4 regions of the Vibrio sp. YT-19(2023) genome follow, and region 1 is predicted to be linked to each of the others. Evidence: predicted binding sites of a transcription regulator. Region 1 holds the regulator's gene; each other region holds the start of a gene.
What was found. Region 1 encodes CRP, which controls carbon source genes, mostly activating them, when cyclic AMP is high. Its sites were predicted from a motif close to TGTGANNNNNNTCACA; they were not measured.
Positions count from the first base shown of each region.

Region 2: the regulator CRP is predicted to act here: its motif matches at 994-1,009, upstream of R7E78_RS02025 (NupC/NupG family nucleoside CNT transporter).
Region 3: the regulator CRP is predicted to act here: its motif matches at 1,205-1,220, upstream of deoD (purine-nucleoside phosphorylase).
Region 4: the regulator CRP is predicted to act here: its motif matches at 1,204-1,219, upstream of cytR (DNA-binding transcriptional regulator CytR).

Region 1 covers NZ_JAWOQN010000034.1:30,307-32,492, forward strand. Annotated here, with positions in the region: gene R7E78_RS19940 (DUF1338 domain-containing protein) at 1-680, shown strand, start outside; gene crp (cAMP-activated global transcriptional regulator CRP) at 817-1,449, opposite strand; gene R7E78_RS19950 (phosphoribulokinase) at 1,690-2,186, opposite strand, start outside.
Region 2 covers NZ_JAWOQN010000001.1:437,493-439,678, forward strand. Annotated here, with positions in the region: gene R7E78_RS02025 (NupC/NupG family nucleoside CNT transporter) at 1-849, opposite strand, end outside; gene R7E78_RS02030 (TatD family hydrolase) at 1,054-1,827, opposite strand; gene R7E78_RS02035 (DUF5363 family protein) at 1,814-2,011, opposite strand; gene prfC (peptide chain release factor 3) at 2,106-2,186, opposite strand, start outside.
Region 3 covers NZ_JAWOQN010000019.1:33,520-35,705, forward strand. Annotated here, with positions in the region: gene R7E78_RS15110 (YbgA family protein) at 1-940, opposite strand, end outside; gene deoD (purine-nucleoside phosphorylase) at 1,339-2,049, shown strand; gene R7E78_RS15120 (lactate dehydrogenase) at 2,120-2,186, shown strand, end outside.
Region 4 covers NZ_JAWOQN010000016.1:13,046-15,231, forward strand. Annotated here, with positions in the region: gene cytR (DNA-binding transcriptional regulator CytR) at 1-950, opposite strand, end outside; gene priA (primosomal protein N') at 1,254-2,186, opposite strand, start outside.

The DNA.
Region 1 (2,186 bases):
ATCATATAGCTTTACGTACCTTCAATATCGCGCCTCTTGGTATTGAAACTCTAGCTAAGCCATTTGTAGCTATTGGTTACAAGGCGTGTGGTGATTACGTTTTCGAAAGCAAAAAGCTAGTTGCTAAGCACTATGAGCACCCAGATCCGAAGCAACCTAAAGTATTTATTAGTGAGCTAAAAGTTGAAGAGTGCTCGCCTGAGCTACAAGAGATTGTGAAAAATTTGGTGGCACAAGTCGATGCTGACAAGCTGAACGATAGCGCATTCTTACATGGTGGACGCTTGTGGGATTTAAGCTTTGCTGATTACCAAACGTTGGCTAAAGAAAGTGAGTACGCATCTTGGCTTGCGGCGCATGGTTACGGAGCAAACCACTTCACGGTGAGCGTTAACCAGCTCAATGAATATGAAGAAGTGAAGCAGGTAAACAATCATCTGCGTACCGCTGGGTTTACCATTAATGAAAATGGTGGTGAAGTGAAGGGCACTCCTGAGGTGTTGCTAGAGCAGTCATCGACCATGGCAGATAAAGTAGCGGTTCGTTTTAGCGAAGGCACTGAAATTATCCCTGGCGGGTTTTATGAATTTGCTAAGCGCTATCCGATGGAAAATGGTGATTTGTACCCAGGTTTCGTGGCTGCTTCAGCTGACAAAATCTTTGAAAGTACGAATGGCTAAGTTTTAGGGTTAACCTGTTAAGCTTACTCATTAGTGTTCGCTGCACCCTATCTCATTTGGTCATGAGCAAATAAAAAGCCACCAATGTTGCCATTGGTGGCTTTTATAATTTTGTTCGTGTCACTCTAGTTCGAGATTAACGAGTACCGTAAACCACGATGGTTTTACCGTGAGCAGAGATTAGGTTCTGCTCTTCTAGCATCTTCAAGATACGACCTACTGTCTCACGAGAACAGCCAACAATTTGACCGATTTCTTGACGAGTGATCTTGATTTGCATGCCGTCTGGGTGAGTCATTGCGTCTGGTTGTTTTGCAAGGTTCAGAAGCGTCTGAGCGATACGACCAGTTACGTCTAGGAACGCCAGGTCACCCACTTTTTGGCTAGTTACTTGAAGACGACGAGCCATCTGCGCAGAAAGACGCATTAGGATGTCTGGGTTTACTTGGATAAGCTGACGGAACTTCTTGAAAGAAATTTCAGCAACTTCACAAGGAGATTTAGCACGGACCCAAGCTGTGCGCTCTTGGTCTTCCTCGAATAGACCAAGTTCACCAATAAAGTCTCCTTGGTTTAGGTAAGAAAGGATCATCTCCTTACCTTCTTCGTCTTTGATAAGAACCGCAACAGAACCTTTAACGATGTAGTACAAAGTTTCTGCCTTTTCGCCCGCGTGAATTAGCGTGCTCTTTGAAGGGTACTTATGAATATGACAGTGTGAAAGAAACCACTCTAATGTTGGGTCGGTTTGAGGTTTACCTAGAACCATAATATCTCACTTCCTCTGCAGGGTACGCTTGCGCTATCCATATTTTAGCTAAGCCTGAATTAGGCCTACTAGAATAAGAGCACTTTTTATATGCTGCAAGCTCTCTTGTGTTTCGGTAAGAAATAGTATCCTTTTTCGAAAACGATTTCTTGATTTTAATCGTGCCATGATTGAGATTTTGTAAGCAAAACTGTGCACATGATCACGGTATGAAAAGTAAACATCTTCGCAGGCAGGTTTTTAGCCAATTTTCCCTGTTTCGATGAGCTGTTGTAGGATAGGCCGAACTATGAGCTCCATTGCAAAGCTCATCTTACCGCCGGGTACGACAATCGTGTTGTGGCGTGACATGAATGAGCCATCAATCATGGCCAGCAGATATGGGAAGTCGACATTCTTGATACCGCGTAGGCGAATCACCACAAAACTCTCATCCAAACTAGGGATGCCTTTTGCATTAAGTGGGTTGGAAGTATCAACGGTCGGTACGCGCTGGAAGTTGATGTGAGTACGAGAAAACTGCGGAGTGATATAGTTGAGGTAATCGTCCATGGATCGCACGATTGAGTCCATTACCGCTTCACGCGAATGGCCGCGATCGCGAGTGTCACGTACGAATTTTTGGATCCACTCTAAGTTCACAATCGGCACCATGCCAATTAAGAAATCCACATGTTGAGCAACATTAACCTCGCCATCGACCACGCCACCATGTAACCCTTCATAAAACAGCACGT
Region 2 (2,186 bases), on a different contig from region 1:
GCCACCTAGCATACCGTTGATTAGCGCGATTAGACCAACGAATGCGATTAGCATTGCACCTACGTTAAGCGCAAGTTGTAGACCAGAAGCCGCACCGCCCGCAGCTGCGTCGATTACGTTAACTGGTTTGTCGTCACCGCCGTCCATCGCTTCTTCGATACTTTCGTGAGGCTGGTCAGTCTCTGGGTGAAGGATTTTAGCGAACAGTAGACCACCTGGTGCTGCCATGAATGATGCCGCAACTAGGTACTCTAGTGGAACACCCATAGATGCGTAACCAGCTAGTACACCACCAGCAACAGAAGCTAGACCACCACACATTACCGCGAATAGCTCTGATTGAGTCATTTTTGGAACGAATGGGCGAACAACTAGAGGTGCCTCAGTTTGACCTACGAAAATGTTAGCTGCCGCTGACATTGATTCCGCACGAGAAGTGCCTAGCGCTTTTTGTAGTGCGCCACCAAGAATCTTGATAACCCATTGCATAACGCCAATGTAGTAAAGAACTGAAATCAGTGCAGAGAAGAAGATCAGTGTAGGAAGAACACGGAATGCGAAGATGAAACCGCCGCCGCCGAATACTTCGAACATCTTGTCAGAAACAAGACCACCGAACAGGAATGATGAACCATCGTTACCGTAGTTGATAACGTTAGAAACACCTGAAGAGAAACCGTTTAGTAGATCACGGCCCCAAGGTACATACAGAACAAATGCACCTAATGCGAATTGGATAGCGAATGCGCCACCCACAGTTCTAAAGTTGATAGCTTTTCGGTTGTTAGAAAATGCCACTGCAATCGCAAGAAGCACTACCATACCGATTAGGCTCATAAACAGGCTCATAGTTTATGACTTCCTTATAAGTTATTTATTGGCGTGTTACAAAATGGAGCTATAAAGCGGGGGCAATTATACTCATGCAGAATCAATTAAAGTAATGCCAGCCTCACACTTTCCTATAAGATTCATGATTGATTCAACCAGCTTTGTGAGTTAATTCACAATAAGCAGGAAAACGTTTTCGATTTCAAACCACATCTTTAGATTTTATTCACATATCGAGAAAGCAAAATTGCTATTTTTCCACAGTTGAGAGGCAATCGATTGCTTTCGGCCGTTATGCAACTCTACGAGCTCATTAAAGACGTGAATGAGTTTGGCTGGGTGATTTGACTCCCCTTGATATCCAAGTATAGGCATATCTGGTGCGTCTGTTTCGATTACTAGGTTTTCGAGTGGTAATTTTTGAATTGCGTCGCGTGTTTTCTTGGCTCTTGGGTAGGTAATCGTTCCTCCTACACCGATAAAAAAACCTAATTTGACCCACTCCATGGCTTGCTGATAACTCCCAGAAAAAGCGTGTAGCACACCACCTCTAGGGAGATTCGCCGCTTTCACCATTTGAATGAGGCGATTGTGCGCTTTTCGGCTATGTAAAATAACTGGGAGTTCGAAGCGTCTAGCCAGCTCAAATTGAACTTCAAGTATCTTTTCTTGCAACTGTGGATCAACATCAATGGCAAAATCTAAACCACACTCTCCTATTGCCACGCACTGCTGCCCTTTTTGATTTAGATAGCCTTCTAGCTCTGTAAGGTGCTGCTCAACGTTATCTTCAAGAAAATACGGATGAAAGCCGAGCGCATAATACAAATTGGCATGTTGCTCTGCCAAAGTTTGAATACGAGCCCAGTTTTGCGGACCGACGGAAGGAATCAAAATTCTTGCGACGCCTTGCGTTTGAGCAAGCTCAAGTTGATGTGCAAAGTCATCTTGAAACACATCAAAATCAAAGTGGCAGTGCGTATCAAAGAGCTTCATCTTGACGCTTTTTATCTGTATCTGCGGGCAGAAAATCAGAGGATGGTTGGGCTTCACTCTTCTCTTCAGTTTGATGGGCTGGGTCTTTTCGATATGGGACACAACTGCGTTTCTGATCGGGAGTTAACCCCATCTCTTTACACCAGTTGTCGTAACGCTTTAGCCCACGTTTAAACCAATTCATATCTTATCCTTATATAAAAACGCCCTTGGCTAAGTTTATAGCCAAGGGCGTTTTAAAATCTAGTTTGCGTTAAGGCTTACCCTAACCGCGCAAATTAGTGCTCACGCGTCGCACGGAAATCAACGTCAGGGAAACGCTCTTTCGCCAAGTTTAAGTTAACCATTGTTGGGGCGAT
Region 3 (2,186 bases), on a different contig from region 1:
AGCGTAATCTCATCTCCTGCGGATACGGTTCTAAAAACTTCTGTTTTGATAAATACTCGTCTGGGTAAGTATTTAAGTAATGCTTAATCAACGTAAGTGGTGCTAGTAGAGGCAGCATTCCGATACGGTAGTCGTGAATCACTGTCGCTAACTCTTCTTTTTCTTCTTTAGTTAGTGAGCGTTTGAAGTACCCTTGTAAATGCATCAACACATTTGTGTTATTTTTGCGGCTAGCCCGATTCGTTAACGCCTTCATCAGTCCTAAACGATACTCTTGGTAAAAGTCTTCAATTTCATAATTAGCGACATCGGCAACTAAGCGGCCAAGGGATCGGTATGACTCTGGGTGGTGTGCCATTAACGTCAGTTTGTAGCGCGAATGAAAGTCGATGATTTTGCCACGAGTAGGCTCACCATCCATCGAGTCGTAAAAGTCATTTAGACAAAATACTCGAGTGATAAAATTTTCTTTCAATACAGGGTCGTTAAGTCTGCCATCCTCTTCAACAGGCAACCAAGGCATTTTTTGCATCAATGTTTGTGTATACAAGCCAACACCTTCTTTCGCAGCACTGTTCTTGCTGTAAACCTTGACTCGCTCCATGCCACAAGTTGGTGACTTGGCACAAACGATGTAACCACAAAGCTGCTCGCTTTGAAGTTCATCTACTTTATTGGCCGAGTAAGTGAGCATATTGTCGGTATGATCATTTTCTGGATTTTTGGTTTCAACCAATGCAACACGCTCTTCATTAGAAACAAGACGAATTGTTGGACGGGGTACTGGCATACCTACGCCGACTTCAGGGCATACCGAAACAAAGTCAAAATACGGGCTGAGCTCTTTAGTCACAAAGTTGCTCACCTTGTGACCAGAGTCAAAACGCACTCGTTCACCCAAAACACACGAACTGATACCTACTTTGATTGAAGATTCCATGATGACGCATCCCTATACAAAAAGTTTTGTTGTATAACTTATAGCAAGCCTTTCCAGATTGTACAAGAAAATAAGTTGTACAATTTAATCGTTTTACTTCACTCGAAAGTATTTCGATCAACCAGCTGTCAGAAAAAAGTTTGGCCCAAAAACAAAGAATTTGTGCGCGCAATCGACAAACTGCTCAAAAGCAAATCGATTGCTCTTTTTATTTCAACAGATTTAGTTATCAATAGGGGTTGCAGTTTCTAAATGCGTGGTTTTTGTGACTAAGCTCTCAAGGGGCTACTGTACGTCCCGATATTATTGCCTCAACGAAAACGAACAAGTTCAACAGAATTGGTAATAGCGTTCTATAATAGAGGCGTTTTATCAAAACAAAACTTTGGAGAGCACTTATGGCAACCCCACACATTAACGCACAACCAGGTGATTTCGCTGAAACAGTTCTAATGCCAGGCGACCCGTTGCGCGCTAAATACATCGCTGAAACGTTCCTAGAAGATGTGAAACAAGTTTGTGACGTTCGCAACATGTTCGGCTTTACTGGCACTTATAAAGGCAAAAAAGTTTCTGTAATGGGCCACGGCATGGGTATCCCGTCTTGCTGTATCTACGTACACGAGCTAATCGCTGAATACGGCGTGAAAAACGTTATCCGTGTAGGTAGCTGTGGTGCAGTACGTGACGACGTGAAACTAATGGACGTTGTTATCGGTATGGGTGCTTCTACAGACTCTAAAGTTAACCGTATCCGTTTCAACAACCACGATTTCGCAGCAATCGCTGATTACGGTCTTCTAGAAGAAGCAGTTAACCAAGCGCGCGCTCAGGAAGTGCCTGTAAAAGTAGGTAACGTATTCTCTGCTGACCTGTTCTACACACCAGAAGCAGACATCTTCGAGAAGATGGAAAAACTAGGCATCCTAGGTGTAGACATGGAAGCGGCTGGTATCTACGGCGTAGCAGCTGACCTAGGCGCGAAAGCACTGACTATCCTGACAGTTTCTGACCACATCATCCGTGGTGAAAAACTAAGCTCAGAAGAGCGTCAGAAGTCGTTCAACGACATGATGAAAGTTGCACTAGAAACTGCAATCAACATCTAAGAACAAATAGTAAGTAATAATTTGCAGCCAGAGTTATGCTGGCTGCCCGAATTATCCCGAGGGGGCGATTGTGTCTAACGGCGAACTGCCAAAAGACGCAGATGGGTTACAACTCAACTTTTGTAAAACATTGGCGT
Region 4 (2,186 bases), on a different contig from region 1:
TGGCCTTTTAACATCTCGAGCATCATTAGCATCGCTTGTCGACCAATCTCATAGCGAGGTTGAGAGATGGTGGTCAACGGTGGATCGCAGTACTGAGCGAAGTTAATGTCATCAAAGCCCACAACAGAGAGATCTTGCGGTACTCGTAAGCCAAGCTTTTTCGCTTCTTGAATTGCGCCGATGGCCATTGTGTCACAGTGACAGAAAATAGCCGTTGGTGGTTCTGGCAATTCGAGCAGTTTACGAACGGCTTTTGCTCCGCCATCAAAAGAGAACTCAGTAATGACACTATATTGTGGATCTTTATTGATGCCGGCACGGCGCAGGGCTTGCTGGTAGCCTTGCTGGCGGAACTGACACAATATTGCTGTATCTGGTCCAGAGATTTGAGCAATGCGTTTATGACCTAATTGAGTCAGGTAATTCACCGCTTCAAATGCTGAGGTCAGGTTATCAATATGTACTGTCGGAAGCTCGAGCTCTGGCGCAAATTCACACGCCATTACCATCGGAGGTAAGTTCTTTTGCTCTGGCTTACTGACATCGAATGGTAGATCTGTACCAAGCAGTAGCATTCCATCTGCCTGCTTAGTAAATACGAGGTTAACGAAAGAGCTTTCGCGTTTCTTCTGTTGTCCGCTATCACCCAGCAGGACTAGATAGCCATGTTCCATGGCTGCATCTTCAATACCGCGAATAATTTCAGAAAAATAAGGATCACAGATGTCGGGAACGATAGTAACAATGGTTTTTGATTCGTTTCTACGTAAGTTACGCGCTAATGAGTTTGGAGAATAACCCGCTTCAAGTACGGCATCTTCTACTCTCTTTCTTGTAGAAGAAGAGACTTTCTCTGGATTCATTAAGGCTCGAGATACCGTAGCCGTAGACACTCCCGCAAGCTGGGCAACATCCTTCATTGTCGCCATAGTTTTTAACCTCTCATTTATTTTTTGCCAAGATGACGTTATTCCGGTTTGAAATCAGAGTAATCAAACCGAGTTAGAGCTGTATTTGCTCTTCGCTCAGTTCGTGTTAACGAGTGTGAAAATGGATTCTTCACCGCGATATCAATTTGTGGGAATAGTCATTGTTTTAATCTAAGCCTGTGCAAACAAGTCACTTTAGACTTTTCTAATTTGGATAGTCTATTCATTTCTAAAGTGAAAGTTACGGTCTGTTTAACAAAAATTGTAATCTTGGTGTGATTCTGGTCACATTAAATGGTAATTCATTACATAGTTAAACGTTTGCTAGCTGAGATCTTGTGGTTCTATGTCTAAATTCCAGCGTACTTTCTTAGCATTTGGCAACAACTCAATAGCAGGTTTGGCACTGGTTAATAACTTTTGCATCAATGAACGATGCTGAGTTTGCAGTAATAGTTGCCAACGGTATTTACCAGCCCGCTTGGCCAAAGGTGAAGGAGTAGGGCCTAACACCATGCAGGAATCATCGAACAGAGGGTGTGACTCTAACGTAAAGCGAACCTGACGCAGGAAGTCTTCAACTACCTCACTTTGGTTTGCCTCTGCTTTAAACAGAGTCAAGAAACTATAAGGCGGAAGCTGAGCCAGTTTGCGTTCTTCCAGAGCAGTCATAGCAAAGTGGCGATAGTCTTTTTGAAGTAGGGCCTGCAGCAAGCTGTGCTCAGGATGGTGGGTTTGTAGGATAACCTCGCCAGGTTTACTTGCGCGGCCGGCACGACCTGCGACTTGAATAAACAACTGCGCTAGTCGCTCGGAAGCGCGGAAGTCACTACTATAGAGAGAGCCATCAACATCCAAAAGAGCAACGAGCGTTACATTTGGAAAATGGTGCCCCTTAGCCAGCATTTGGGTGCCAATCAGAATTTGATGTTCACCTTTACGAATCGATTCAAGGGCATCTTCCAAACTACCTTTGCGACGTGTGCTGTCTCTGTCGATGCGAATGGCGTTGTATTCTGGAAATAACTGAGCCAATTGTTGTTCGAGTTGTTCCGTTCCTACGCCGACGGTAACCAATTGAGTTGAACCACACCCCTGACACTGATGAATTACCGGTTGTTGTGAGCCGCAGTGATGGCAGCGTATTTCGTTGCTGTAATGGTGGAACGTGTAGTACGCATCACAGCGTTTACATTCTGCAATCCAACCGCATTCATGGCACATCAAAGCGGGCGAAAAGCCTCGACGGTTAAGAAA